2 linked regions of the Kitasatospora fiedleri genome follow. The protein of the gene in region 1 binds, or shares a complex with, the protein of each later gene. Links are inferred from orthologs where the notes say so. Each region holds a gene or a part of one and is shown in the gene's direction. Other genes may lie near its edges. The genes, in order: trxA and QMQ26_RS01050.

Evidence for each region.
Region 2: the proteins of trxA (region 1) and QMQ26_RS01050 are in contact, whole or in part, in an NMR structure (PDB 2IPA), measured with the Bacillus subtilis proteins. The link is inferred for Kitasatospora fiedleri from one-to-one orthologs.

What each region holds. Positions count from the first base shown.
Region 1 is NZ_OX419519.1:3,901,073-3,915,814, forward strand. The notes cover bases 7,641-10,602. They hold trxA (thioredoxin), read left to right. Parts: upstream 7,641-8,939; coding sequence 8,940-9,266; downstream 9,267-10,602. Other genes in these bases: QMQ26_RS18090 (hypothetical protein), read left to right, coding at 7,641-7,722; trxB (thioredoxin-disulfide reductase), read left to right, coding at 7,876-8,844; QMQ26_RS18105 (GNAT family N-acetyltransferase), read right to left, coding at 9,411-10,028; QMQ26_RS18110 (ParB/RepB/Spo0J family partition protein), read right to left, coding at 10,146-10,602. Also shown: QMQ26_RS18070 (DUF6049 family protein), read left to right, coding at 1-759; murein biosynthesis integral membrane protein MurJ, read left to right, coding at 811-3,297; QMQ26_RS18080 (protein kinase family protein), read left to right, coding at 3,585-5,822; RNA polymerase sigma factor SigM, read left to right, coding at 5,951-6,772; more of QMQ26_RS18090, read left to right, coding at 6,769-7,640; more of QMQ26_RS18110, read right to left, coding at 10,603-11,213; QMQ26_RS18115 (ParA family protein), read right to left, coding at 11,210-12,202; 16S rRNA (guanine(527)-N(7))-methyltransferase RsmG, read right to left, coding at 12,512-13,288; QMQ26_RS18125 (Jag family protein), read right to left, coding at 13,428-13,949; membrane protein insertase YidC, read right to left, coding at 14,007-14,742. UniProt on the Bacillus subtilis protein: Participates in various redox reactions through the reversible oxidation of its active center dithiol to a disulfide and catalyzes dithiol-disulfide exchange reactions.
Region 2 is NZ_OX419519.1:193,569-208,155, forward strand. Bases 5,385-8,191 are described here. They hold QMQ26_RS01050 (arsenate reductase ArsC), read left to right. Parts: upstream 5,385-6,463; coding sequence 6,464-6,919; downstream 6,920-8,191. Other genes in these bases: arsB (ACR3 family arsenite efflux transporter), read right to left, coding at 5,385-6,031; QMQ26_RS01045 (ArsR/SmtB family transcription factor), read right to left, coding at 6,031-6,336; QMQ26_RS01055 (glycosyltransferase family 2 protein), read right to left, coding at 7,140-8,191. Also shown: QMQ26_RS01010 (hypothetical protein), read left to right, coding at 1-362; QMQ26_RS01015 (acyl-CoA dehydrogenase family protein), read right to left, coding at 474-1,643; QMQ26_RS01020 (AI-2E family transporter), read right to left, coding at 1,784-3,133; QMQ26_RS01025 (CsbD family protein), read right to left, coding at 3,391-3,564; QMQ26_RS01030 (hydrophobic protein), read left to right, coding at 3,695-3,865; QMQ26_RS01035 (maleylpyruvate isomerase N-terminal domain-containing protein), read right to left, coding at 3,985-4,782; more of arsB, read right to left, coding at 4,940-5,384; more of QMQ26_RS01055, read right to left, coding at 8,192-8,438; QMQ26_RS01060 (hypothetical protein), read right to left, coding at 8,428-8,589; QMQ26_RS01065 (FAD-binding and (Fe-S)-binding domain-containing protein), read left to right, coding at 8,885-11,776; QMQ26_RS01070 (C40 family peptidase), read right to left, coding at 11,861-13,012; QMQ26_RS01075 (Gfo/Idh/MocA family protein), read right to left, coding at 13,279-14,277; QMQ26_RS01080 (hypothetical protein), read right to left, coding at 14,572-14,587. UniProt on the Bacillus subtilis protein: Catalyzes the reduction of arsenate [As(V)] to arsenite [As(III)]. In vitro, can dephosphorylate para-nitrophenyl phosphate (pNPP).

The sequences.
Region 1 (14,742 bases):
ATGCAGCTCCAGGACGGCGTGGACCAGCTGATGATGATCCTCACCGAGCCGGAGCGGGTGCGCGGTCCGTTCAGCGCCGCGATGGTGCGCGCGATGTCCACCGAGTGGCGCGAGCAGCCGAAGGCCGGCACCGAGTTCCGGAACGGGGTCCGCAGCTACCTGGACAACCTCAAGTCCGCGGTCCGGGTCCCGAAGAAGACCGTGGTGACCCTGCCCGGCGACAACGCGACGCTGCTGGTCAGCGTGCGCAACGGGCTGACCCAGTCGGTCGGCAACCTGGAGCTGAAGATCACCTCGGCGCAGCCGAACCGCCTGCGGGTCGACTACCCGATCCAGCCCGTGGTGATGGACGCCGGCACCAGCCGCACCTTCCGCTTCCCGGCCGAGGCGCAGGTCAACGGCCCGGTCCAGGTGACCGCGCAGCTGTGGACCACCGGCCCGGACGCCCGGCCCTACGGCGAGGCGGTCGAGTTCACCGTCGACGTCACCTCGGTGGCCAGCGGCGTGACGTACGTGATCGCCGGCGGCACCGTGCTGATGGTCCTCGCCGGGGTCCGGTTCTACCTCCAGCGCAAGAAGCGCCGGGCGGCCGGCGAGGTCGACGAGGACCCGGACCGTCCGGCCGAGGGCCCCGCGGACGGCCCCGGCGGCGGCCCCGCGGGCGCGCCGCGGGACGCCGGGCGGCCCTCCGACGCGGACCCCTCGTCCGCCGCCGGTGACACCGATCGGGTCGCCGGTGATGAGAAGGTGGATCACTAGGCCGCCCCACCCCCCGGGCGCCGTCCCCCCTCTCTGACGTGGATTGGTGGCATGAACGAGCGGAGCGAGCGAGCAACCAAGGACCAGGGCGGAGGCCGACCCCAGGACCGGGCGGGCGGCCCCCGCGCCGCCGCCCCCGCGGAGCCGGCCGCCGACTGGTACGTCGCCAACACCTACGCCCACGACCCCTACGCGCCCGGGGCCTTCGGGAGCACCGACCCGTACGGCGCGATCGACCTGCCGGGCGCCGGGCCCGACGAGACGGACACCCCGGAGGGCTCGGCCGCGGTGCCCGGCCAGGGCGGCGGCGACTCCGAGGCCACCCGGCAGCTGACCGCCCCGGCCCCGCGCTGGGCGTCGATCGCCGCCGAGCTCGCGGCGGAGGCGGGCCCGGAGGCCCCTGCGGAGGCCCCCGCCGACGACGCTCCGGCCGCACCCGCCGGTGGCGCCCCGGCCGGAGCTCCGGCCGCGCCCCCGGACGGGGTAGGCGTGGACGGGGCGGGCGTGGACGGGGCGGGCGCGGACGGGAAGCCGTCCGGTGCGCGCTGGCGGATCGAGCCGACCCCCGAGCCGGTCGGCGAGTACGTCGGGGTGGACTCGCTGCTCTCGAGGACACCCGCCGGCGCCGAACCGCCCGAGGACCCGGACGGTGCCCAGGACGGCGCCCCGGACGGCAGCACGGAAGACGACGCGGACGACGGCCCGGACGGCGGCGCGGCGGGTCGGCACCCGTACGTGCCGCCGATCGAGTTCGACCCGCCGCTGTCCGAGGAGGAGGCGGTGATGCAGGCCGACGCGGCCGTGCTGGAGGCGGACGCCGCCGCCGCACCGCCGACCGCCGCCACCACCGCACCCCCGTCCGCGCCCGCCCCGACCGCGGGCGACGGCGGCGCGGGCCGGGTCTCCGGGCTGCTGAACTCCAGCGCCGTGATGGCGGCCGGCACCCTGGTCTCCCGGGGCACCGGCTTCCTGCGGACCATGGTGATCGCCGCCGCGATCGGCGTCGCCTCGATGGGCGACTCGTACAACGCCGCGAACACCCTGCCCACCCTGCTGTACATCCTGATCGGCGGCGGCGCGCTGAACGCGGTGTTCGTGCCGCAGCTGGTGCGCAGCATGAAGAACGACGAGGACGGCGGCACCGCCTACGCCAACCGGCTGCTCACCCTGGTGGTGACCGGCCTGGCGGGCGTGGTGTTCGTGGCGGTGCTGGCCGCGCCGGTGCTGGTGCAGCTGATCTCGCACGCGCTGATGCGCGACGCGGCGAGCGCCGACACCACGGTGGCGCTGGCCCGGTACTGCCTGCCGACCATCTTCTTCATGGGCGTGCACGTGGTGATGGGCCAGATCCTCAACGCGCGCGGCCGGTTCGGCGCGATGATGTGGACGCCGGTGCTGAACAACGTCGTGGTGATCTTCACCTTCGTGATGTACATCGCGGTGTACGGCACCTTCCAGCACACCGAGGTCACCCCGCGGTCGATCTCCCCCGAGGGCGTCCGGCTGCTCGGCATCGGCACCATGCTGGGCCTGGCGGTGCAGGCGCTGGCGATGATCCCGTACCTGCGGGCGGCGGGCTTCTCGTTCCGGCCCCGGTTCGACTGGCGCGGCCACGGCCTGGGCAAGGCCGCCCGGCTGGCCAAGTGGACCTTCCTGTTCGTGCTGGCCAACCAGGCGGGCTTCCTGGTGGTCACCCAGCTGGCCACCGCCTCGGGCCGGACCGCCGAGGCGGAGGGCCACCTCGGCGTCGGCCTGGCCGCCTACTCCAACGCGCTGCTGATCTGGCAGCTGCCGATGGCCGTCATCACCGTCTCGGTGATGAGCGTGGTGCTCCCCCGGCTCTCCCGGGCCGCCGCCGACCAGGACTCCGGCGCCGTCCGCGACGACCTCTCGTACGGCCTGCGCACCTCGGCGGTGGCGATCGTCCCGGCGGCGTTCCTGTTCCTGTCGCTGGGCCCGGTGATCGGCTCCTCGATCTACGGCCTGGGCAACGGCGGCGCGGTCGCCCACGGCACCACCGCGGTCGGCTACATGCTCTCCGCGTTCGCCCTCGGCCTGATCCCGTACTCGGTGCAGTACGTGCTGCTGCGCGGCTTCTACGCGTACGAGGACACCCGGACGCCGTTCTCCAACACCGTCTGGGTGGCGCTCACCCAGGCCGCCACCGCGGTGCTGTGCTGGCTGGTGCTGCCCGCGCAGTGGGCGGTCACCGGCATGGCGCTGGGCTACGGCCTGGCCTACGCGGTCGGGGTGTTCGTCGCGGTGCCGAAGCTGAAGGCGAAGGTCGGCGACCTGGACACCGCCCGGATCACCAAGACCTACGTCCGGCTGGCGATCGCCTCGCTGCCCGCCGCCGCCGTCGGCCTGGCCGTCGAACTGCTCGCCCTGCAGGTGCTGGACGGCTGGATCGGCAACGTGCTGACCCTGCTGGTCGCGGGCGGCGCGCAGCTCGCGGTCTTCCTGGTGCTGGCCCGGAAGATGCGGGTCGAGGAGCTGAGCGCCCTCACCGGAATGGTCCGCAGGCGGCTCGGCCGCTGAACCGCCCGCGCTCCCCCGGTTGACCGGACGTCAACCCGGACGAGGACGAACCGTCGGAACCTCAGTACGCTTTGCCTGGGCCGGAGTCGGGGCACACCCCCGGTTCCGGCCCATTCGTCTGCTGTTCCGCCGGAAGTGGGCAATCGGGCAACCTCCCGCCACTCTCAGAGGTCGTACCCGACGTCCGGTAGTGGGCACAATTGACCCTGCACGGCCGACCGCTCCGGTACGGAGCCATCGACCGTCCTGGGATGGACCGGGGCGACACAAGGGGAGGCAGGACCACGGTGGCTGACGGCACCAAGGCGATCGTCGACACGTCCGAGGCGGACGGGGCGGCGACCGAGGCCGCACCGGCGGCCGCGGAGCGCGACGCCGGCTCCGAGCGCGGGTCCGAACACGGCTCCGACCACGACTCCGACCACGACTCCGACCACGACTCCGACCGCGGCCCGGCCGCCAAGGGCCCGGCCGGGAGCACCCCGGTCGGCGCGGTGCGGGCCGCCGCCAACGGCTCCGCGAAGGCCGGGGCGAAGTCCGGCACCAAGCCGGGCGCGAAGACCGAACCGAAGGGCGGCACCAAGCCGGGCGCGCGGACCGAACCGAAGGACGGCGACCGCGCCAACGGCAAGAGCACCGCGAAGGCGGACCCGAAGACCACCCCGCTGCGCGCGGCGGCCCCGAAGAGCGCCCCCGCCTCCCCCGGCGTCTCCCCCGCTCCCGACGCCCCGGCCGCCCCCGGTACCCCTGCCGCCCCCGCCGCCGAGCCGGCACCGGCCCTGCCCGCCGAAGCCACCGCCCCGCTCTCCGCCCAGGAGATCGACGCCGAGCTGACCGCCCAGGGGGCCCGCCCGGAGCGCCCCTCCCGCACCCGTGGCGTGCGCCGCCCGCTGCCGCCGGTCGAACCGTCCGAGCCCGCCCCGGCCACCAGCACCGAGACCCTGGACGCCGACACCGCCACCCTGCCCACCGTGCTGCCCGCCCCGCAGCGGCACAGCGGCGACAAGATCGGCGCCCGCTACCGGCTGGAGGAGTGCATCTCCGAGTCGGAGACCTTCACCAGCTGGCGCGCCGTCGACGAGAAGCTCCGCCGCGCCGTCGGCGTCCACCTGCTCGCGGCCGGCCACCGCCGCGCCAAGTCGGTGCTCACCGCCGCCCGCAGCGCCGCCCTGCTCGGCGACCCGCGCTTCGTCCAGGTGCTGGACGCGGTGCAGGAGGGCGAGCTGGTCTACGTCATCCGCGAGTGGCTGCCCGGCGCCCGGGACCTCGGCGAGCTGCTGGCGGACGGCCCGATGGAGCCGTACGACGCGTACCAGATGGTCCGCCAGGTCACCGACGCGATCGCCGCCGCCCACCGGCGCGGCCAGGCGCACCTGCGGCTCACCCCCAAGTGCGTGCTGCGCACCGACGGCGGCCAGTACCGGATCAACGGCATCGCGGTGGACGCGGCGCTGCGCGGCCTGCCCGCCGAGGACGCCGAACTGACCGACGTCCGGGCGATCGGCGCGCTGCTGTACGCGGCGCTCACCCACCGCTGGCCCTACCCGGAGGACCGCTACGACCTCCAGGGGCTGCCCAAGGACCTCGGCTGCGTCCCGCCGGACCAGGTCCGGGCGGGCGTCCACAAGGGCCTCGCGGAGCTCGCCGCCCGCATCCTGTGCGAGCAGCCCCCGCACCACAAGGAGCCGATCACCACCCCCGCCGAGCTGGCCGCGGCGATCGACCTGATGCCGAAGATCCGGCAGCCCGAGCAGCCCGTCCCGCCCGTACTGCGCGCCCTGCCCGCCGCCCGGCCGCGCTACGCGAGCAGCGCGCCGACCCAGGCGCTCCCCCGCACCGAGCCCGCCCCGGCGCCCGGGCCCGTCCCCGCCGCAGCCCCCGCCCCGCGCCGCCGCGGGCTGCGCCGCCTGCTCAAGTGGACCGCCTCGCTGGTCGCGCTCTCCGCGGTGGCGGTCGGCTCCTGGCAGCTGGCCCAGTACGTCAACCACCAGGACACCGCCACCGGCGGCCGCAGCACCCCCGCGCCCGTCCCGGCCGGCGTCTCCCCCGCCCCCGCCGGGGAGAAGCTCACCATCTCCGCGCTCGCCCCGTTCAACGCGTTCGGCGACACCAAGGACGAGCACAGCAGCGAACTGTCGAACGCCACCGACGGCAACCCGGCCACCGCCTGGACCACCCAGCGCTACAACGACCAGTTCGGCGGTGCCTACCGGCCCGGCACCGGCATCCTGATCGACCTCGGCTCGGCCCGCGAGGTCGACTCGGTGGACGTCCAGTTCATCGGCGACACCAAGGCGGAGCTGAAGGCCACGCCGGGCGGCACCAACAGCGCCCCGAACGCCGACGACGCGGGCTTCCGCAGCTTCGGCGCCTCGATCGCCTCCGGCTCGGGCAGCAAGGTCGCCCTGAAGCCCGCCAAGCCGGTCACCACCCGGTACCTGCTGCTCTGGCTGACCAACGTCCCGACCAACGACGACGGTGGCGGCTTCCGCGGGAAGGTGGCCGAAGTCCAGGTCAACGGCTGACCGCTGCCCCGGACCGCCGCCCCCGGATGCCGCCGGACACCGCGTACCCCTTGATCCGCTCCGGCGCATCCCCAACGATGTGACCCACGGCCGCCGGAGCGGACGGCCGAACCGCAAGGAGGGGGCGGATGGCCGAGGAGCCCACCGACGCCGAACTGCTCGCCCGGCACACCGCGGGCGACCCGGACGCCTTCGGGCTGCTGGTGCACCGCCACCGGGACCGCCTGTGGGCCGTCGCGGTGCGCACCCTCGGCGACCGCGAGGAGGCCGCGGACGCGCTCCAGGACGCCCTGGTCTCCGCGTTCCGGGCCGCCGCCGGGTTCCAGGGCCGCTCGGCGGTCACCACCTGGCTGCACCGCATCGTGGTCAACGCCTGCCTGGACCGCGCCCGCCGCTGCGCGGTCCGCCGGGCCGAGTCGCTCGACCAGCGGCCGGACGGCACCGCGGAGCGCGCGCTGGGCGCCGCCGAGGGCGCGGAGAGCCACGCGGTGCGGGCCGAGACCCGCCGCGAGGTGGCGGACGCGCTGGCCGAACTGCCTGCCGAACAGCGGGCCGCCCTGGTGCTGGTCGACATGCAGGGCTACCCGGTGGCCGAGGCCGCCGAGGTGCTCGGCGTCCCGGTCGGCACCGTGAAGAGCCGCTGCGCCCGCGGCCGGGCCCGGCTGCTGCCGCTGCTGCGCCACCTCGGTCCGGGCACCGTTCCACGTGGAACCGAACCGGACGTCCGCCCCGCGGCCGTTCCACGGGGAGCGGCCGCCGCGTCCGCCGGTGTTCCACGTGGAACCGGCCCGGACCGGCGTCCTCCCGGTGTTCCACGTGGAACACCGGCGGGCCCGGACGGCGGCGGCACCGCCCCGCCCGGCCCCCGCGGCGGGAACCCGAACCCGCCCTCCCCCGTCCCATCCACGGATTCCTCGCCCGCGCTGGAAGGAGATGCGACCCCGCGATGACGCCGCACCCGCCTTCCGAGCACCCCGACCCGGACGCCCTCGCCGACCTCGCCGAGGACCTGCTGCCGCCCGAGCGGGCCGCCGCGCTGCACGCCCACCTGGCCCACTGCCCGTCCTGCGCCGAGGACTTCGCGGCCCTGTGCGGCCTCCCCGCGCTGCTGGCGGACGCCCCCGCCCCCGCCCTGCCGCCGGACGTCGCGGACCGGCTGACGGCCGCCCTGGCCGCCGAGTCCGCCGCCCGCACCGAGCGCCACCCGCAGCCGCCCGCACCGGCCGTCCCCAACGCCCCCGCCGTCCGCACCGCTTCCGCCCCGCCGCGCACCGCCGCCCCGGCCGGCTCCCCGTCCGGTGCCACCGGCCCCGGCCGCCCGGCCCGCCGCCGCCGTCGCGGCGCCCGGCTGCTGCTCGCGACCGCGGCCGTCGCGGTGGCGGCGCTCGCCGTCGGCCTGGGCGGCTCGCTGCTGGGCCAGGACACGGGCCGGCAGGACAGCGCCGCCAGCCGTTCCACCGCCGGCCGTTCCACCGCGGCCGACAGCCCGGCCCTCGCCGACGGCTCCCGGCCGACCAACACCGCCGGGACGGCCGGCACCACCGGCACCACCGCGCCCCAGCAGGTCGCCCCGGGCGGCAGCGGTGCGGAGGACGGTCCGGAGTTCACCGCCGACCGGCTGCCCGCCCAGGTCCGGCAGCTGCTGGAGGGCAGGGCACCGCACCAGCTCGGCCAGGCCACCTCCGACGGACCGGCCGCGGCCCCGTCCTGCGCGCTGGAGGCCGCCGGGCACCCCGGCGAGCGGCCCGCAGCCACCGGCCCGGGCCGCTACCAGGGGCAGCCGGTGCTGGCCCTGGTGTTCCGCCCGCCCGGCGGCGGCGGGCCGCTGGACGTCTACCTGGCCACCCCGGACTGCCCCGGATCGACGATCCTGCTGCACAGCTCTGTCCCGGCCCCCTGATTCCTCGCCCGGCCGGTCCCCGCGCGCCCGGAGCACGGGCGGTTGGTGCGGCCGGGCCTGGGAATGCGGGAGACTGGTGAGTCGTTGTCCGGGGCGGCGGAGCAGACCGCCCTCCCCCGCGCGAGCGGGACGCCAGGCAGACCAGGAGATGCAGTGAGCGACGTCCGAAACGTGATCATCATCGGTTCCGGCCCGTCCGGATACACCGCTGCGCTGTACACCGCGCGTGCTTCCCTCCAGCCGCTGGTGTTCGAGGGCGCGGTCACCGCGGGCGGTGCGCTGATGAACACCACCGAGGTGGAGAACTTCCCGGGCTACCGCGACGGCATCATGGGCCCCGAGCTGATGGACAACATGCGGGCCCAGGCCGAGCGCTTCGGCGCCGAGCTGGTGCCGGACGACGTCGTCGCGGTCGACCTGACGGGCGAGATCAAGACAGTCACCGACTCCGAGGGCACCGTGCACCGCGCCCGCGCCGTGATCGTCGCCACCGGCTCGCAGCACCGCAAGCTCGGCCTGCCGAACGAGGACAAGCTCTCCGGCCGCGGCGTCTCCTGGTGCGCGACCTGCGACGGCTTCTTCTTCCGCGACCAGGACATCGCGGTGGTCGGCGGCGGCGACACCGCCCTGGAGGAGGCGACCTTCCTGTCCCGCTTCGCCCGCAGCGTCACGGTCGTCCACCGGCGCAACTCGCTGCGCGCCTCCAAGGCGATGCAGGAGCGCGCCTTCGCCGACCCGAAGATCACCTTCGCCTGGGACAGCGCGGTCGAGGAGATCCACGGGGACCCGAAGCTCTCCGGCCTGACCCTGCGCGACACCAACACCGGGGACTTGCGCGAGCTGGCCGTCACCGGCCTGTTCATCGCCATCGGCCACGACCCGCGCACCGAACTGTTCAAGGGCCAGCTGGACTTGGACGCCGAGGGCTACCTCACGGTGGACGCCCCCTCCACCCGCACCAACCTCCCCGGCGTCTTCGCCGCGGGCGACGTGGTGGACCACACCTACCGCCAGGCCATCACCGCGGCCGGCACCGGCTGCTCCGCCGCGCTGGACGCCGAGCGCTACCTGGCCGCGCTGGCCGACGCGGACGAGGCCCCGGCCGCCGCCGTCGCGGTCTGACGCCCAGCCAGGTCCGCCCGGGCGGGAGCAGAAACAGATCCGCCCCCGTCGTTGTTATCACTGACGCACCTCTCCTCCGACCCCAAGGAGTTCCCGTGGCCGGCGCCACCAAGGAAGTAACCGACGCCACCTTCGACGCCGAGGTCCTCAAGAGCGACAAGCCCGTCCTCGTCGACTTCTGGGCCACCTGGTGCGGCCCGTGCCGCCAGGTCGCCCCGGTTCTGGAGGACATCGCGGCCGAGCACGGCGACAAGCTGACCGTCGTCAAGCTCGACGTGGACGCCAACCAGGAGACCGCCGCGGCGTACAACGTGATCTCCATCCCGACGCTCAACGTGTACAAGGGCGGCGAGCTGGTGAAGACCATCACCGGCGCCCGTCCGAAGGCCGCGCTGCTGCGCGAGCTGGCCGAGTACCTGTAGGCCCGACCGTCACCGAGGCGGCCCGGACGGAGACCCCGTCCGGGCCGCTTCGCGTCTCCGGGGCCGTCCGGGGCTTCGTCAGGAAGCCCTGAGCGCCGGAGCCGTCGCCCGGGCGCGGGCGTCCCGGTGCGGAGAACGGCTCCCTCAGAGCGGCCGGAGCGCCGGTTCCGGCCGCCGCCCGCCGAGCAGCCGCTCCAGCGCGCCCTCCACGTCGCCCTTCCAGGAGAGCGTGGTGCGCGCCTCCAGGCGCAGCCGCGGGTACCGGTGGTGCGGCCGGACGGTCTTGAAGCCCACCGCCAGCAGGTGGTCGGCGGGCAGTACGCAGCTCGGCACCTCCCGCCCCTGCGCGCCGAACGCCTCGATCGCCCGGAAGCCGCGCCGGACCAGGTCCTTGGCCACCGACTGCACCAGCACCCGGCCCAGACCCTGCCCCTGGAAGTCCGGCAGCACCCGGGCGACCATCAGCTGCACCGCGTCCGGCGAGATCGGGCTGGTCGGGAAGGACTGTCCGCGCGGCACGTAGGCGGGCGGGGCGTAGAGCACGAACCCGGCCGGGCGGTCGTCCACGTAGGCGACCCGACCGCAGGAGCCCCACTCCAGCAGCACCGCGGAGATCCAGCCCTCCTTCTCCAGCTCCCCCTTGCCGGCGTCCTGCGCGTCCCGCCCGCTGACCGGGTCGAGCTCCCAGAAAACACAGGAGCGGCAGGTGTTCGGCAGATCCGAGAGGTTGTCCAGCGTCAGCGGAACGACCCTCCGTCCCACGCCCGCACCTCCTCCTCCAGGCGGAAACCGTCCAGACCCCAGTCTGCTCCGCCCAACGGAACGGGTGCACGTTTCACGTGAAACATGCACCCGTGGTTCGCCGTCCGGGACCGCCGGTCAGGACAGCGACAGGCCCTGCTCGCCGGGGGCCAGGCTGTCCAGGATGCGGTTCAGGTCCTCGACCGAACCGAACTCCAGTACCACCTTGCCCCGGCCGAACTTGCCGTCGCGCTGCGCGACCTCGACCTTGACCCGGGTCTCGAAGCGGTCCGAGAGCCGCCCGGCCAGCTCGTCGAAGGCCGGGGAGGGCAGCTGGGCCGCGCGCGACGGGGCCTTCTTCGGCTTCGGCTCGGTGCCCGCCAGCAGCTGGGCCACCTCCTCGGTGCTGCGCACCGACAGCTCCTCGGCCACCACCCGCTCGGCCAGCTTCTCCTGCCGCTCCGCGTCCGGCACCATCAGGATCGCCTTGGCGTGCCCCGCGGTGATCACCCCGGCCGCCACCTTCAGCTGCACCGAGACCGGCAGCTTCATCAGCCGCAGCGTGTTGGAGACGTGCGAACGGGACTTGCCGACCCGGCTCGCCAACTGGTCGTGGGTGCAGGCGAAGTCGCGCAGCAGCTGGTCGTAGGCGGCGGCCTCCTCCAGCGAGTTCAGCTCGGCGCGGTGCAGGTTCTCCAGCAGCGCGTCCAGCAGCAGCTTGTCGTCCTCGGTGGCCCGGACGATCGCCGGGATGACGTCCAGCCCGGCGATCCGGGAGGCCCGCCAGCGGCGCTCACCCATGATCAGCTCGTAGCGCTCCGGACCGGTCTGACGGACCACCACGGGCTGGAGCAGGCCGACCTCCTTGATCGAGGCGACCAGTTCGGCGAGCTTCTCCTCGTCGAACACCTCGCGCGGCTGGCGCGGGTTGGGGCTGATCGACTCCAGCGGCAGCTCGGCGAACCGGGCGCCGTTCACCGGGGCCAGCGCCGCCTCCAGGACGCTGCGGCGCTGGTCACCGGCCAGCTCCCGCAGGCTCTCCGCGGCGGCCTTGGCCGCCACCGTGCCGCGGTCGGTCGGCACCACCGGTGCCGCTGCGACGGGCGCGGCCTCGGCCGGCTCGGCCGGAGCTCCCCCGGCGGCCGGCTGGGTCGCCGGGATCAGCGCCCCCAGACCCCTGCCCAGACCCCTGCGCGTGCCACTCACCGGTTGCCCTCCATCGAACTGTGCTGTGCCGTCGGCGCGGACGTCTCCCCGCCGCTCTGCGGCGGAACGACCGCCGCGTTCGCCCGGTGCCGACCGACCGTCGGCTTGGCGACCTCGGCCCGCAGCGCCAGCTCGCGGGCCGCCTCCAGGTAGGAGAGCGCGCCGGTGGAGCCGGGGTCGTAGGACAGGACGGTCTGCCCGTAGCTGGGGGCCTCGGAGATGCGCACCGACCGCGGGATCGCGGTGGCCAGCACCTCCTTCTCGAAGTGCGCCCGCACCTCCTCGGCGACCTGCGCGGCCAGCCTGGTCCGGGCGTCGTACATGGTGAGCAGGATGGTCGACACGTGCAGCGACGGGTTCAGGTGCGCCCGCACCAGCTCCACGTTGCGCAGCAGCTGGCCCAGGCCCTCCAGCGCGTAGTACTCGCACTGGATCGGGATCAGCACCTCCTGGCCGGCCACCATCGCGTTGACGGTGAGCAGGCCCAGCGAGGGCGGGCAGTCGATCAGGACGTAGTCGAGCGGCTGCTCGTACGCGGCGATGGCGCGCTGCAGCCTGCTCTCCCGGGCGACCAGCGAGACCAGCTCGATCTCGGCGCCCGCCAGGTCGATGGTGGCCGGGCAGCAGAACAGCCCCTCCACGTCGACCACCGGCTGCACCACGTCGGCCAGCGGCTTGCCCTCGACCAGCACGTCGTAGATCGACGGCACCTCGGCGTGGTGGTCGATGCCGAGCGCGGTCGAGGCGTTGCCCTGCGGGTCGAGGTCGATGACCAGCACCCGCAGCCCGTGCATGGCCAGCCCGGCAGCCAGGTTGACGGTGGTGGTGGTCTTGCCCACCCCGCCCTTCTGGTTGGCGACCACCATCACCCGGGTCGCGGCGGGCCGGGGCAGCGCCTCCCCGGTGTGCCCGGCAACCGGGACGGCGGCGGACGCGGCCCGTGCGACGGGGGTGTCATCCACCTGATCGACGATCTCCGACTCCTGCATGGGGGTCAGTGTTTCACGTGAAACCGGGGCCGCGACAGTCACCTCCGGATGACTGTCCCGGGTCCGGTTGCGGTCTTGATCCAGTACGCCGGAGAGCAGGAAGCGACGTTTCACGTGAAACACGATGCCCGGAATGTCATGATCCGCCGGGCCGACACTCCGAGCCCGTCCGAACCGAAACGGGGCGGGCGGCCTCTCGGCCACCCGCCCCGAACACCAGTGCCAGCCCGGCCCGGCGGTCCCCGCCGCACCCGCTCCGGCCCGGTCCCGCCGGCACCCGCTCCGGCCCAGCGCCGTACCCGCTCCGGCTCAGCGCCGCCCGCGGCTCCCGCCGCGCCGCCCGGTGCTCTCGCCGCCCTTGCCGCCGCGTCCGGCCCGGGCCGCCCTGGCCCGCCGGGTGGCCGCCTTGACGCCGCCGGGGCTCTCCCCCGCCTCCACCCGAACCACCCGGGTCGGAGTCACCAGCACGCCCTCGCCGACCCCGATCACCGACCACTTCACCGCGCCGAGCCGGGCCAGCGCCGCCCGCGACTCCGCCAGCTCCTGCTCGGCGGTGTCGCCCTTCAGCGCCAGCATCTGGCCGTAGGGCCGCAGCAGCGGCATGCCCCAGCCGGCCAGTCGGTCCAGCGGCGCGACCGCGCGGGCGGTCACCACGTCCACCGCCAGCTTGCCGATCGTCTCCTCGGCCCGGCCTCGCAGCACCGTGACGTTCTCCAGACCGAGCTCGCGCACCACCTCCTCCAGGAAGGTGGTGCGCCGCAGCAGCGGTTCCAGCAGGGTCACCGACACGTCCGGCCGGGCCAGCGCCACCGGGATGCCCGGCAGCCCGGCGCCCGAGCCGACGTCGCACAGCGAGACCTCGGCGGGCAGCAGCTCGGCCAGCACCGCGCAGTTGAGCACGTGCCGGTCCCACAGCCGGGGCACCTCGCGCGGACCGATCAGCCCGCGCTGCACCCCTGCGGTCGCCAGCAGCTCGGTGTAGCGCACGGCCAGCGGCAGCCGATCGCCGAAGATCCGTCCCGCCGCCTCCGGTGCCTGACCCGGCCCCTCCAGCGGCGCCTCGGACTCCGTGCCGTCCCTGTCCATCTCTGCCTCTCCGCTCACCGTCGAATCCACCCGCCCTACCAGCACTGTTCCACGTGAAACACCACTCCGCCGCAGAGCCGACGACCCCGCCCGCGCGAGGCGGGCGGGGTCGGACGCCGGAACGGCAACACCACCGGCGTCAGGCCGGCAGCACGACCACGCAGCGCTGGGGCTCCTCGCCCTCCGACTCGCTGCGCAGCCCCGCGGCGGCCACCGCGTCGTGCACCACCTTGCGCTCGAACGGGGTCATCGGCCGTAGCTTGACCTGCTCGCCGGTGCCCTTGACCCGCTCGGCGGCCTCCGCGCCCAGCTCCGCGAGCTCGGCCCGCTTGCGCGCCCGGAAGCCCGCGACGTCCAGCATCAGGCGGCTGCGCTCACCGGTCTCCCGGTGCACGGCCAGCCGGGTCAGCTCCTGGAGCGCCTCCAGCACCTCGCCGTCCTGGCCCACCAGCCGCTGCAGCGTCCGGTCGTCGCCCTCGCTGACGATGGAGACCAGCGCCCGGTCCCCCTCGACATCCATGTCGATGTCGCCGTCCAGGTCCGCGATGTCCAGCAGACCCTCCAGGTAGTCGGCGGCGATGTCACCCTCGTGCTCCAGACGCGAGAGGACGCTCTCACCGGCCGGGGCGGTGTCGACGGCGGAGGTGGTGCCATCCGTCACAGGTGGACTCCTTCGGAAACGAGGCCCCCGGGTGGGGCCGGGAACGAGGGTGGGTGACTACTTCTTCTTCGGCCGCTGGCCGCCCTGGCCACCGCGCCGCGGCTGCTGGCGCTGGCCCTGGCCCGGCTGGGCCCCCGGCTTCGACCCGCCCGCCTTCGTACCGGACTTCCCGGCCGACGCGGCCCCGGCCGGGGTGGCTCGCGGCTCGTCCGCCGCCGTGTCCTGCCCGTCCTGCCCGTCCTGCGCGTCCGGGTGCTCCCCGGTGTGCGCCTGGTGGGTCGTCGCGGACGCCTGCCGCTGCGCCTTGCTCTGCTTGCGCGGCTGCTGCCGGCGCACCTGCACGCTCTCCTCGACCGCCGCCTGGGCGTCGGCCGCCGCGCCGCCCTTGGAACCGCCCTTGAGCATCGCCGCCAGGCCGGCCTTCTGGATCGAGCCGTCCGGGTTGATCCGGCCCTGCTTCTTCAGTCGGGCCTGGCGCTCGTCCCACGCCTTGCTGCCCGGCGTCGGGTTGTTGCGGATCACGACCAGCTGCTGGCCCATCGACCAGATGTTGGTGGTCAGCCAGTAGACCAGCACACCGACCGGGAAGTTGATGCCCATCACGGCGAACATCACCGGGAAGACGTACATCAGCATCTTCTGCTGCTGCATGAACGGCGTCTTGACCGACAGGTCGACGTTCTTGGTCATCAGCTGGCGCTGGGTGACGAACTGGGACAGCGACATCAGCACGATCATGACCGCGCAGACGATCTGGATCTGGATGCTGTCCGCGCCGACGAACTTGGCCGAC
Region 2 (14,587 bases), 3.7 Mb from region 1 along the record:
GCGCGCTCGCCCTGCTGGTGTACTTCCTGCTGCGCGGCGGCCTGTTCGCCAACGGCACCGACGGCACCGCCACCAACCCCTACGGCTTCGCCGGGATCGCCGGGCTGTGCGGGCTGTTCTCCAAGCAGGCCACCGACAAGCTCCGCGAGGTGTTCGACACCGTCCTGACCACCAAGGACGGCGCGGGCGACGACGAACGCGACGACAAGATCCAGCCGGTGCCCCCGGCCGCCCCCGTCACGACCGCCACCGCTCCCGCCGCCACCGCCGCCGCGCCGGTGGCGGCCCCGCTGCCCCCACTGGCCGACCCGGCGCTGCCGGTGATCCCGCAGCAGCACACCACCTCACCGGAAAGCTCCTGACGGCAGGTCGAGTCGACGGCCCGTCCGGCCCGTCAGGGAGTGGTGACCGCCCGTCAACCCCGGTCCGCCGTCCGGGGCTTCGGGTCTCCGGTTCCTTCGGGGCCGCCGGGATCAGACGAAGGCGCCGATGCCGGTGGCGGCCCGGCCGACGATCAGGGTGTTGATCTCCCGGGTGCCCTCGTAGGAGTAGAGCGCCTCGGCGTCGGCGACGAAGCGGGCGATGCTGTAGTCCAGCACGATGCCGTTGCCCGCCAGGAGTTCGCGGCCCCAGCCGACGGTCTCCCGCATCCGGGTGGTGCAGTACGCCTTGGCCAGGGCGGAGTGCTCGTCCCGGAAGGTGCCGGCGTCCTCCAGCTGGGCCAGCCGCACCACCATCCCCAGGCAGGAGGTGGCGTTGCCGAGCATCCGCACCAGCAGGTCCTGGACCAGCTGGAAGCGGGCGATCGGGCCGCCGAACTGCTCGCGCCGACGGGTGTAGTCCAGCGCGATCCGGTAGGCGCCGAGCATCACCCCGACCGCCTCCCAGGCCACCCCGCTCCGGGTGCGCCGCAGCACGTCGGCGGTGTCGCGGAAGCCCTCCGCCCGCTGCAGGCGGTCGGCCTCGGGGACCCGGCAGTCGGTGAGCACCACGTCCGCGTTCTCCACGGTGCGCAGCGCCATCTTGTTCTCGATCCGGGTGGCGCTGAACCCCGGGTTGTCGCCCTGCACCACGAAGCCCAGGACGTGGTCGGTCTCCTCGTCCCTGGCCCAGACCACCACCAGGTCGGCGAAGGTGGCGTTGCCGATCCAGCGCTTGGCCCCGTTCAGCACCCAGGTGTCGCCCTCGCGCCGGGCGGTGGTGCGGAGCCCGGCGGCGACGTCGGAGCCGCCCTGCGGCTCGGTCAGCGCGAAGGCGCCGATCTGCTCCATCCGGGCCATCGCCGGGAGCCAGCGCTCGCGCTGCTCCGGGGAGCCGCAGCGGGCGATGCTGCCCATGGCCAGTCCGGAGTGGACGCCGTAGAAGGTGGCCATCGAGGCGTCCACCCGGGCCATCTCCAGCGCGATGAAGCCGTTCAGCAGGCTGCTGGCGGGCTTCTCCCGGTACGCGAGGCCGCAGATGTCGAGTTCGGCGTAGCGGGGGATCAGCTGGTGCGGGAACTCGGCCCGGCCCCACCACTCGTCGGCGTGCGGGGCGACCTCCCGTTCCAGGAAGTCGCGGACCCGCCGCACCACCTCGGCCTCCTCGGGGGCCAGCAGGTCCTCGAACCGGTACAGGTCCTCCGCCAGCACGGTGTCGGTCATGGTGTGCTCCTCGGTTCGGCGACGGGGCGGCGACGGTGCCGCCCCCGGGTGCGCCTACCCCTTGATCGCCCTTCGACGCCGCCCGTCCCCCGGTGCCCGTCCGGTTCCGGCCTTCCGGCCGGCGGCGGTCGGCGCGCCGGTCACCGACCGGGCCGGTCAGCGGTGGTCGAGGTGCGGGAAGACGAACTCGTCCAGCAGCAGGCCGAGGGCGACCGCGGCCGGACGGCGACCAGTGCGCCGACGATGCCCAGCAGCGCGCCGCCGACCAGGACGGCCACGATGGTGACGAAGGGGTGGACGTCGACGGCGAACTTCATCGTCCGCGGCATGATCAGGTAGTCCTCCAGCAGCCGGAAGCCGATGTAGAAACCGGCCGTGGCGAGGGCGACCGGCCAGGAGACCGCGAGCGCGACCAGGCTGACGACGATGCCGCCGATGGTGGAGCCGACGATCGGCACCAGGTCCATCAGGGCCACGAACACGCCGAGGGCGGCGGCGTACGGCACGCCGACCGCGGCGCACCACACGGCGGTGGCGAGGCCCGCGATCACCGAGGTGACCAGGTTGCCGAGCATGTAGCGCCCGGTGCGGGTGAGGATCTCCTCGGTGAGTTCGCGGGCCCGGGCGCGGCGGCTGCCCTGCACGAAGCGGTAGCAGAACTCCTTGATGTCGGGCATGCCCGCCATCAGGTACAGGGTCACGGTGGCGACCACGGTCACCGAGGTGACGGTGTCGAGCAGCAGCCGTCCGGCGCCCAGGACGCCACCCATCAGGCCGGGTCCGCCGCTGCCGCCGAGGGCGTTCTTGGCCTGCTCGGCGAGGTGGAAGCGGTCCTCGATCCGGCCGAGGACCGAGTGGTGGTCGTGCACCTGGTCCAGCCAGAGCGGGATGCGGCGGGCCAGCACGCCCGCCTCCTGGCCCACCGGAGGGACCACCAGCAGCAGGAAGCCCGTGGTCAGGAGCAGGAAGACGCCGAGCACGGCGGCCACCGCCCAGCCGCGCCGCAGCCGGCGCCGGCACAGCGCGGCGACGATCGGCTCCAGGCTGACCGCGAGGAAGGCGGACAGCAGCAGCAGCGTCAGGAACTCCTCCAGGCGCAGCAGTTGGCGGAAGAGGAACCAGCCGGTCAGTGCGCCGAGCGCCAGGCGCAGTCCGGTGGAGAACCCGGGCAGGCGGGCGAGCGAGGAGCGTCGTGCGGGCGCCTCGGAGGGCGGGGGTCGGCCACGGGGGCGGCCGGGGCCGCGTCGGGGGGCACGAGCAGTCGGCGGCGGATTCCGTCCGCCGCGCCGGTGGTGACGACGCGCAGTCCCGGTGGCATCTTCATCGTCGTGGGTCCGTTCCGCTCGCGGGCCTGTGCTGTGGGCACCGTCCGGTTGCCCCGTCGCAGCGAGTCGAAGCCCCCCGGAGGCGGCCGGTGCGCGGGCGGGACCGGCCGGAGCGGTGCCGAGGATGGGGTGGGGTGGGGACGCGGCGCGGCCCCGGGCACGCACCGGTGAGGGTGCCCGGTGCCCGGGGCCGTTCGGCCGGGTCGTGCTTCACCGGCCGCACCGCCGCGGCGGAGATGTGGGATCACGCCGGGGCGGAGTCGGTGTCCGTTGCGCGTGCGGCGCAGCGGTGGCTGGCGGGTCGTGCCCGACTGGTGGGCCGTGCCCGACTGGTCTGCCGCGCGCGACCGGTGGGTCGTGCGGCGGGGTGGTCCGGGTCCGACCGTTTCGGGCCGGACCGGGACCGGATCGCCGGGAGCCGCTCAGTCGCGGAAGGCGTCCTTGACGTTCTCCTTGGCCTGCTTGAGGTCGCCCTTGGCCTGGTCGGCCCGGCCCTCCGCCTCCAGGCGCTCGTTGCCGACGGCCTTGCCGACGTTCTTCTTGACGGCGCCCTTGAGCTTGTCGCCGGTGTTCTCGACCTTGTCGCCCATGCTCATCTCTGCCTCCTGGCTGCCGGTTTCACGCTGACGAACAACCGGGTGCCCCGTGCCGACCGGAAGATTCCCACGAATATTCGCGGTGGCCGGGGGCAGCAGAGGCCGCGACATCGAGATCCTGGAGGCTGTCGTGGTTCCCCTTCTGCTGGTCCTGCTCCTCGCTCTGCTGCTGTTCGGCGCCGGTTTCGCAGTGAAGATCCTGTGGCTGGTGGCCGTGATCGTCCTGGTGGTCTGGCTGGTCGGTTTCGTGGCCCGCGGCGCCCACCCCTCCGGCGGTCGCCACCGCTGGTACCGCTGGTAGGACGCACCCGTCATGCCACTGGCCGCTTGGGCCGCCCCGGACGTCCGGGGCGGCCCAAGCGGCCAGTGGCATGAACCGGCGCCGCCGGTCCGTCCTGCTGCCCCGACCTACTCCCCGGCCTACTCCTCCGGCTCCCAGGCCCGGAGCAGGTCGAGCAGCCCGGCGTCCCCGTCGACCCGCAGGGACCCGGCCGGGATGCGGTCGTACAGGTAGAGGACCAGCTCGCCGGCCGTGCCGTGGACGGAGACGCCGGCCGGGTCCGAGCCCGCACCGGCCGCGGCGGCGGGCGCGGGGAGGCGGGCGGAGCGGGCGCCGTCGCCGTCGACCGTGAGGCGCCAGGAGCGGCCCTCGGTGGCGTGGAAGTCGAAGGTGGCGGGCTCGTGCGGCCAGGCGCTGGGCGACGCGACGCAGGTGAACAGGAACTCCTCGACGCCGTCGAGGGCGAGCTCGGCCGGCAGCGGCTGCGGGGCGCCCCCGGCGAGTTGGGCGTCGTAGGCGTGCACCGCGCTCTCCTGGACCCGGTGCCGGGCGACTCCGCCGGAGGTCCGCGGCGTCTGCAGCGCGCTCCACCACGCCCAGCAGCCCGCGTCCGGGCCCGCCTCGCGCAGGACGCCCAGCAGGAGCTGCGTCGACGCGGCCAGCCAGGCCAGCAGGGCCTCGCGCTCCCGCGGCACTTCCAGCGCAGCGCGCGCGGCGACGGCTTCGGCCGGGGGGCCGTCGGCGGGCCCCGCGCCGACGATGGCGGCCCAGAAGCGGTCTCCCCCGCCCAGGTGCTTCGCCAGGTCGAACAGCGTCCACTCCGGGCAGGTCGGCACCTGCGCGTCGAGGCTGGGCGCGGCGGCGACCGCGGCGCGGAAGGCGGTCGACCGTTCGTCGATCAGTCCCAGCAGGTCCGGGAATTCAAGATTCTTTTCCACGCCGGATGTCTACCACCGTGCTGCGCCGACCGGACAGCGATTTTCCCGCCCACCGCCGGCGGGTGCTCCGGCCTCGCCGCGTGGCCGAGGGGCACCGGAACGGCCGGTCGGTCCGCCGGGGTGCCGGGGCGGCCGGTCGGTCCGCCGAGGTGCCGGGTCAGTCCGTCGGGGCGAACGCCGGGCGTCGGGCGAGGGCGACCCGGACCAGGGCGATCAGGACCGGGACTTCGATCAGCGGGCCGACCACACCGGCCAGGGCCTGGCCGGAGGTGACGCCGAAGGTCCCGATGGCGACGGCGATGGCGAGTTCGAAGTTGTTGCCGGCGGCGGTGAACGCGAGGGTGGCGGTGCGGTCGTAGTTCAGGCCGAGTCCCTTGCCGAGGGCGAAGGTGCCGAACCACATGAGCGCGAAGTAGGCCAGCAGCGGCAGCGCGATCCGGGCGACGTCCAGCGGCTGCGAGGTGACGGCCCGCCCCTGGAGGGCGAACAGGACCACGATCGTGAACAGCAGGCCGTACAGGGCCCAGGGGCCGATCTTCGGGAGCAGGTTGCTCTCGTAGCGTTCGCGGCCGAGCTTCCTCTCGCCGATGCGGCGGGTGAGGAACCCGGCGATCAGCGGGACGCCGAGGAAGACGACGACGTTGAGCGCGATCCTCCCCATCGAGACGTCGAGGTGCTCGCCCTCGCCCAGGCCGAGCCAACCGGGCAGCAGGTCGAGGTAGAACCAGCCCAGTACGCCGAACATGACGACCTGGAAGACGCTGTTGAGCGCGACCAGGACGGCGGCGGCCTCGCGGTCGCCGCGGGCGAGGTCGTTCCAGATGATCACCATCGCGATGCAGCGGGCCAGCCCGACCACGATCAGCCCGGTGCGGTACTCGGGCAGGTCGGGCAGCAGGGCCCAGGCGAGGGCGAACATCACGGCGGGCCCGACGACCCAGTTGACGACCAGCGAGGATGCCATCAGGCGGCGGTCGCCGGTGACGGTGTCGAGCCGGTCGTAGCGGACCTTCGCCAGCACCGGGTACATCATCACCAGCAGCCCCAGCCCGATGGGCAGCGAGATCCCGCCGACCGCCACCTGCGCCAGGGGGTCGTTCAGCCCGGGGACCAGCCGCCCCAGCCCGAGGCCGACGGCCATCGCGCCGAGAATCCACACCGCGAGCCAGCGGTCGACGAACGACAGCCTCCCGGCGACGGACGCCGCCCCGGCGGTTGCGGTGTCCGGGGCGGGCGCGGTGCGGACCATCAGCAGGACCTCTTCACGTCGCCGTGGGCGCGCGCGGTGGCGGCCAGGTCGGCGAACCGCGCGGACAGCGACTCCAGCACCTCCGGCCGCAGCCGGTAGTACGTGAACCGCCCGCACGGCTCGGTGTCCACCACGCCCGCGTCCCGCAGCACCTTGAGGTGGTTGGAGAGGTTGGTCTGGCGGGCACCGGTCTCCGCCACCAGGTGCGTGGTGCACAGGGTCTCGCGGGCCAGCAGGGTCACGATCTGCAGCCTGAGCGGGTCGGACAGCACCCGCAACAGGTCAGTGTCGACTGACATCACCATGCGCTGATACTTTCACATCAGCGGCTGCTGATGCGACCGCCCCGCCCCTTTCCGCCCCGCCCACCCCTTTCCGCTCCGCCCGCCCCTTTCCGTCCCGCCCTCCCCCGTCCGCGAAGGAACGCCCCCGATGTCCGAAGCCGCCGCCCGGCCCGCCGCCGCCCCGCCCGTCTCCGTGCTGTTCGTCTGCGTCCACAACGCCGGCCGCTCCCAGATGGCCGCCGGCTTCCTCACCCACCTCGCCGGGGACCGCGTCGAGGTCCGCTCCGCGGGCTCCGCGCCCGGCCACCAGGTCAACCCGGCCGCCGTCGCCGCGATGGCCGAGGTCGGCATCGACCTCTCCGACCGACGGCCGAAGCTCCTCACCACCGCGGCCGTCCGGTCCTCCGACTACGTCATCACCATGGGCTGCGGCGACGCCTGCCCGTTCTTCCCCGGCAAGCACTACCGCGACTGGCCCCTCGCCGACCCGGCCGGGCGGGGCATCGAGGCCGTCCGCCCGATCCGCGACGCGATCCGCGCCCGCGTCGAGGAGCTGATCGCCGAGATCGATTCCTCCCGGCGCCCCGGCCGAGGCACCGGGTGATCGAGCGCACCGCGGCCCGGCCCGGTGCCTTCCGCCGACTGCCGCGCCGCCACGAACGCGAGGCCGACCACTTCGCCGCTCTCACCCCGCATCGCCGCAGCCCTGATCCGCACCCGACGACTCCCCGGACAGGATGCCTTCACGGGCGATGTCCCGTAGGCCGGTGGCGCTTCGCACCACTCGTGCCGTCCTGTCCGGGGCGGTCGCCGGACGGGGTGCTTCAGGCCGTCGGTTGCGACGCGGTGTCGGCGGAGGCGGGTGGCGCCGCCGCGGGCTGGCGGGTGAGCCAGCCGGTGGTGCGCAGGTGGGTGAGGGCCCAGTAGTGGGCGGGGTAGATGACCAGCAGCATCAGGGCGGTGAGGACGGGCAGCAGGAGTGGTGTCAGGAGCCGCTGGTGGGGGCGCAGTCCGGGGCGCAGCAGGGCGTAGACGAGGAGTTCTGCGGCGGCGCAGATGCCGAACGCGGCGAGTGCGGTGCCCGGGTCGGTGCCGTGGACGGCGCGGGTGGCGGCGGCGACGAGGGTGGCGCAGACCAGGGGGAGCAGGGTCAGGCGGCACAGCTGTACGACGCGCATGGCTGCTGCGGGGGCGGGGAGGTGGACGAGTTCCCAGGACATCGAGCGCCAGGAGGAGGCGCCCCAGCGGCGGCGTTGGCGGAAGGTGCCGCGGACGGTGGCGGGCATGGCGGTGTCGACGTAGGCGTCGGGGACGCTGACGGTGCGGCCGCGCAGCAGGGCGTACTCGCACAGGCGGCGGTCGTCGCCGACGGTGCCGGAGGTCAGGTAGTCCTCCAGGTTGTCGGTGATCACCGGTGTCCGGTAGAGGGACATGGCGCCGGAGGTGGGGTTGACGATGCCCAGGCGGGAGGGCAGGGCGCGGACGACGAGGGAGGTGAGGAAGAGGTTGACGTCGACGGCGCGGGTGAGCAGGTTCTCGTCCCGGTTGGCGGCCAGGATGGTGCCGGTGGCGGCCTGGACGCGGGGATCGCGCATCGCGTCGAGCAGGCGGGCGAGCGCGCCGGGGGCGAGGACGGAGTCGGAGTCGACGGTGAGGACGAAGTCGTGGCCGGCGGCCAGGTCGGTGGCGCGCAGCGCTGCGGCCTGGGCGTGGCGCTTGCCGCGGTTGGGGGTGCGCAGCCAGGTCACGTCGGGGTGGTCGAAGCCGGTGAGGGGGACGGTGGAGCCGTCGTCGACCACCACGACGCGGACGGTGCCGGGGTGCTCCTGGGCCAGGATCGAGCGGACGGCGGCGTGCACGGCGGCGTCCTGCTCCTGGTAGGAGGGGATGACCGCGAGCACGGCGGCGGCGGGCGCCGGTTCGTCCGGGCGGCGGCGCGCCGGGGGCAGCGCCAGGGCCATGCACACGCAGGCCAGGGCCGTCATGGCGAGGGTGTAGAGGTTGAAGAAGCCGGCGTGCCCTAGGTGGGGGAGCCGACGGTGGGACAGGCCCGTCCACAGGACGGTCGCCGCCAGGACGCAGCCGACCGCGGCCGCCCGCAGGCGCGGGCGCTCAGCTGCCATCGCGGCGAGCCGACCGGCCGGCCAGGCGCACCAGCAGACAACCGGCCACCACCAGGGAGACCACGACGGCGGCGAGCGTCCCCAGCGCCCAGTTCACACCGAACAGCATGATCCCGGCACCGGTGGCCGCGAGTGACTGGTTGCCGTACATGCGCATCTCCTCGAACGCTCGGGAACCGGCGGACCGGCAGGGCCCGGCCCGCAGCGGCACCGCGGCACCTGCGAAGACGGCGCCGCCCGGCAGAACCTAACCGCCGACCACGGCGGTGCGCCCCCGCAACGCGGGGCGGCTACGCCGTTCGGCCGCGCCCGTCCCCCGATCGTCACGTGAGCGGCTTGCGCGTCCACATGACGCGTCCACATGAGAGGTCTTCCGAGCCCCCGCCAACCGCCGCCGGGCCTGCCGCCGCCGCCCGGGCGCGGCCCCGCCTGGGATGATCGGGGGCATGGCCTCCGATCTCGCCCGCGCCCTCGCCGCCGCCGTCCGCGGCGAGGTCCGTTTCGACACCGCCGAGCGCGCCGTGTACGGGCAGGACGCGTCGAACTACCGGCAGGTGCCGCGCGGGGTGGTGAAGCCCGTCGACCGGGCGGACGTGCGGGCGGCGCTGCGGGTGTGCCGGGAGCACGGGGTGCCGGTGGTGGCGCGCGGGTCGGGGACGAGCATCGGCGGGCAGGCGATCGGGCCGGGCGCGGTGGTGCTGGACTTCCGGCGGCACTTCGGGCGGGTGCTGGAGGTCGATCCGGAGCGGCGCACGGCCCGGGTCGAGCCGGGCACGGTGCTGGACGAACTCCAGCGCGCCGCCCGGCCGTTCGGGCTGCGCTTCGGACCGGACCCGTCCACCCACAGCCGGTGCACGCTCGGCGGGATGATCGGCAACGACGCCTGCGGCTCGCACTCCCTCGCCTGGGGCCGCACCTCCGACAACCTGCACGGCCTGGACCTGCTGCTGGCCGACGGCACCGAACTGTCCGTCACCGGCCCGCTGCCGCCGGCCGAACGGGCCGCGCTCGCCGCCGCCCCGGGCCGGGTCGGCCGGCTGCACCGGGAGTTGCAGGCGCTGGCGGCGGACAACCTGGGGCTGCTGCGCCGGGCGATGCCGGTGCTGCCCCGGCGCGGTTCGGGCTACCCGCTGGACGCGCTGCTGCCCGAGCGCGGCTACGACCTGGTCCGGGCGGTCGCCGGCACCGAGGGGACGTGCGCGCTGTTGCTGGGCGCGACGGTGCGGCTGGTGCCCGAGCCGGCCGCCCGGGCGCTGGTGGTGGCGGGCTACCCGGACGAGACGGCGGCGGCCGACGCGGTCCCCGGGCTGCTCCCGCTGGCGCCGCTGACCTGCGAGGGGATGGCGGCGGACCTGGTGGCCGCGCTGCTGGCGTCCGGTCCGCGCCCGCCGGTGCTGGACCGGCTGCCGGACGGCGCGTGCTGGCTGTTCCTGGAGACCGGGGGCGCGACGCCCGCCGAAGCCGCCGACCGGGCCCGGCAGTTGGCGGACGCGGTGCGGCGGGAGCGGTCCGCGGCGGCCGTGCTGGTGACCGACCCGGGCGAGCAGCGGGCGCTGTGGGCGATCCGCGAGGCCGGGGCGGGCATCGTCACCCGGCTGCCGCCGGGACCGGACGGGTGGCCGGGCGGCGCGGCCTGGCCGGGCTGGGAGGACTCCGCCGTCCCGGTCGAGCAACTGGGCTCGTACCTGCGGCAGTTGCGCACCCTGCTGAAGCGGCACGGGCTGCGCGGGGTGCCGTACGGGCACTTCGGGGAGGGTTGCGTGCACCTGCGGTTGGACTTCCCGCTGCGCGAACGGCCGGAGGAGTTCCGGGAGTTCATGGCGGAGGCGGCGGATCTGGTGGTGGCGCACGGGGGTTCGCTGTCCGGCGAGCACGGCGACGGGCAGGCCCGGGCCGAGCTGCTGCCGCGGATGTTCCCGCCGCAGGTGATCGAGCTGTTCGCCCGGTTCAAGCGGATCTGGGACCCGGAGGGCCTGCTGAACCCGGGGCTGCTGGTCGATCCGCGCCCGCTCGACTCCGATCTGCGCTTCCCCGGGCGGGAGTTGCCGCTCACCCTGGCCTACCCGGAGGACGGCGGCAGCCTGCTGGCGGCGGTGCACCGCTGCGTGGGCGTCGGCACGTGCGTGGACACCTCGTCCGGGGTGATGTGCCCGAGCTACATGGCGACCGGGGAGGAGCGACACTCGACCCGGGGCCGGGCCCGGCTGCTCGGCGAGATGCTGCGCGGCGAGCTGGTCACCGACGGCTGGCGCTCGCCCGAGGTGCGCGAGGCGCTGGACCTGTGCCTGGGCTGCAAGGGCTGTGCGAGCGACTGCCCGGTGCACGTGGACATGGCCGCCTACCGGTCCGAATTCCTGTACCACCACTACCGGTTCCGGCCGCGTCCGGCCGCGCACCTGTCGTTCGGCTGGCTGCCGCTCTGGCTGCGGCTGGCCCACCTCGCGCCGCGCGCCGCCAACGCCGTGCTGCGCGGCCGGTTCGGCGCGCCGGTGCTCAAGCGGCTCGGCGGCGTCGATCCGCGCCGCGCGCTGCCCGCGCTGCCGGAGCGCCGGTTCAGCGCCTGGTTCCGCGCCCACCGGGCCGCGCACCCGGCGGACCCGGACGCCCCGGCGGTGCTGCTGTGGCCCGACTCGATGTCCGAACTCCTGGACCCGGCCCCGGCCCGGGCGGCCGTGCTGGTGCTGGAGCGGCTCGGTTTCCGGGTGGTGCTGCCGTCCGGGCCGGTGTGCTGCGGGCTGACGCTGGTCGCCAGCGGGCAACTCGGCCTGGCCCGGCGGGTGGTGGCCCGCTCGGTGCGCAACCTGGGCGAACTGCCGCCCGGGCTCCCGGTGGTGGGCCTGGAGCCGTCCTGCACGGCCACCGTGCGGGCGGACTGGGCGCGGCTGCTGCCCGGCGGGGCGTCCGAACTCCCGTCCCGGATGCGCACCCTGGCCGAGTTCCTGGACGAGTTCCTGGACCAGCGGGCGGTGGAGCTGCCGGAGCTGTCCGGAGCGGCGATGACCCAGGTGCACTGCCACCAGCACGCCGTCCTCGGCACCGGCGCCGACCGGCGCATCACCGCCCGGCTGGGCCTGGACAACCGCGAACTCGACTCCGGTTGCTGCGGGTTGGCGGGCGCGTTCGGCTTCGAGCGGGGCCACTGGGAGGTGTCGGTGGCCGCCGCCGAACGGGCCCTGCTGCCCGCCGTCCGGGCCGCCGACCCGGGGACGCTGCTGCTCGCCGACGGCCTGAGCTGCCGCACCCAGATCGCCCAACTGGAGCCGGGCGCACGGCCGTTGCACCTGGCGGAGGTGCTGCTGCGGGCCTTCGAGCAGGCCGACGGGAGCGACGGGAGCTGAGGGCCCAGCGGGCCCGGACCGGTGAGGCCGCGGCCCGCTCCGCCACCACGCGGGGCGGGCCGCGGCCTCACCGGCGGCGCGCCGTCAGCAGTCGGGGATCACCGTGCCGTTGTTGTCCTTGGCCACGTCGTTGCCCCACCGCGACAGGTAGAACGCCGACACCCACTGACCACCCGGCCCCACGTCCGGGTCCGTCTTCAACCACCAGTGGTTGTACGACGACCCGCTCGCCACCTCACGCCCCCACGCCTTGCAGAACACGTAGTTGGTGCCCTGGTACAGCGTGCCCGTCTGCGCCGTACCGGTGGGCGACGCGTACACCGCGGCGTTCGCGAAGGTGTCCACCCAGTACTTGCCGGTGCTGGGCGGGGCGCCACCGCCCGCGCAGTCGGGGATCACCGTGCCGCTGTTGTCCTTGGCCACGTCATTGCCCCACCGCGACAGGTAGAACGCCGACACCCACTGACCACCCGGCCCCACGTCCGGGTCCGTCTTCAACCACCAGTGGTTGTACGACGACCCGCTCGCCACCTCGCGCCCCCACGCCTTGCAGAACACGTAGTTGGTGCCCTGGTACAGCGTGCCGGTCTGGGTCGTACTGGTGGGCGAGCCGTACACCGCGGCGTTCGCGAAGGTGTCCACCCAGTACTGGCCGCCGTTCGACGGCGGCGGGGTCGGGCTGCCCCCGCCCGGGCCGTAGAGGCGGATCGCGCCGTAGTAGTCGCTGTGCGAGGACAGGGCGGCGACCCGGACGTAGCCGCCGGAGTACGGGGCCTCGACGATGTAGCCGTTGCCGAGGTACATGGCGACGTGGTGGATGGTGGAGGCGGTGCCGCCGAAGAAGGCCAGGTCGCCGGGGAGCAGCGGGGCCGTCCCGTCCGACCGGTAGTAGCGGGCGACGGCGCGGGAGCTCGGCCACTGGGTGTACGTGGTGCCGTTGATCACGTCGGCGCCGACCGCGAGGTAGTAGGCGTAGCGGACCAGTCCGGAACAGTCGAGGCCGCGCACGTGGCAGTCGTTGGGGGCGCCGTTGGAGGCGTCGCAGCTGCCGTAGCTGGGGCCGGGCGCCGAGCCGTGGCCGCCGCCCCAGGAGTAGGGGGTGCCGATCTGGTCGCAGGCCGCGCCGACCGCGGCGACGGCCTGCGGGGCGGCACCGGAGGAGAGGACCCCGCAGGCGGGAGCGGCTTGGGCGGGTCGGGCGGCGGCGCCGACGAAGAGGACCGCGAAGGAAGCCACCAGGGAGAGGATCACCGCGCAGCGCAGTGGTGCGGATATCCACCGCGGCACGGGGTTGACGCGCGTAGTCACAGGGGTGTCCCGAACTGTCGTGGGGGCGGGGATTGTTGGCGGACATTCAAGCACCGCACCCCCGCCGCCCGGTAGACCCCGGACGCACTCCCCCGGACCCGCCGCGCGGCGTTCACCGCCGCTTCGCCCCCGCGCCCCCTCGCCCCGCGTCCTCTCGCCCGCTCGCTCCCTAGCCCCCTCGTCGGTGTGGCGGGTCACTCCCCGGGGTAGCGGACCCCGATCCGCTCCCGGACCGCGTCCAGGGTGCGCATCACGGCCAGCGTGGAGTCCAGCGGCACCAGCGGCGACTCGGTCTCGCCGGCCCGCAGGCAGCGCATCACCTCGGCGGCCTCCAGCCCGTAGCCGTGCCCGGTCCTCGCCGGTCCGGTGAAGGTCTCGGGCTCGGCGCCGTCGCGGTACAGGGTGAACCCGGCCGGGTGGAAGAAGTCCCGCTCGATCTCGATCCGGCCCGCGCTGCCCTGCACGGCGGCCCGCTGGCCGCACTGCACGTCGAGCGAGCAGGACAGCAGGGCGGTCGCGCCGTTCGGGTGGCCGAGCAGGATGCCGGTGTTGGCGTCCACCCCGAGGTCGGTCAGCCGGGCCCACGCCTGCACCGACTCCGGTGCGCCGAGCAGCAGGTGGGCGAACGCGACGGGGTACACCCCGAGGTCGAGCAGGGCGCCGCCGCCCGCCGCCGGGTCCCACAGCCGGTGCGCCGGGTCCTCCTCCGCGGTGAACCCGAACTCGGCCTGCACGGAACGCACGTCACCGATCGCGCCGTCCGCGACCAGCTCGGTGATCCGCCGCACGGTCGGGTCGAGGTAGGTCCACATCGCCTCCATCAGGAAGACCTCGCGCTTGCGGGCCAGCGCGACCAGCTCGGCGGCCTGGGCGGAGTTGAGGGTGAACGGCTTCTCGCAGAGCACCGCCTTGCCCGCCTCCAGCAGCAGCGCGGTCGCGCCGTGGTGCGCGGAGTGCGGGGTGGCCACGTAGACCACGTCGACCTCGGGGTCGGCCGCCAGCTCCTGCCAACTGCCGTACGCGTGCGGGATGCCGTGCCGCCCGGCGAAGGCCCGGGCGGACTCCTCCCGCCGGGAGGCGACGGCGAACGCCTCCGCGCCGGGGACGGCGGCCAGGTCCTCGACGAAGGAGGTGGCGATGCCGCCGGTGGCGAGCACGCCCCAACGGATCGGTCGGTCGGCGATCGGTCGCACTGCACGCTCCTCGGGTCCGGCAACGCCACGGCCGCCCCAGCCTATCCACCGCCCCACCTGCGCCGACAGCCCCCTCCGGGCGGCGGGGCCCGGTGCCGGGCGCACGCGGGGGCCGGGCGGTGGGAGGCGCGGGGGCCGGGCGGTGAGAGGCCCGAGGACCAGGCGGTGAGAGGCACGAGGACCAGGCGGTGAGAGGCACGAGAACGGGGCGGTGGGAGGCGCGGGGGCCGGGCGGTGGGCGGGCGGGCCGCCGGTTCTCGTCCGCTCTTCGTCCGCGGTGGGTTCCGCCGCCCGTTACCGGGCGGTAGCC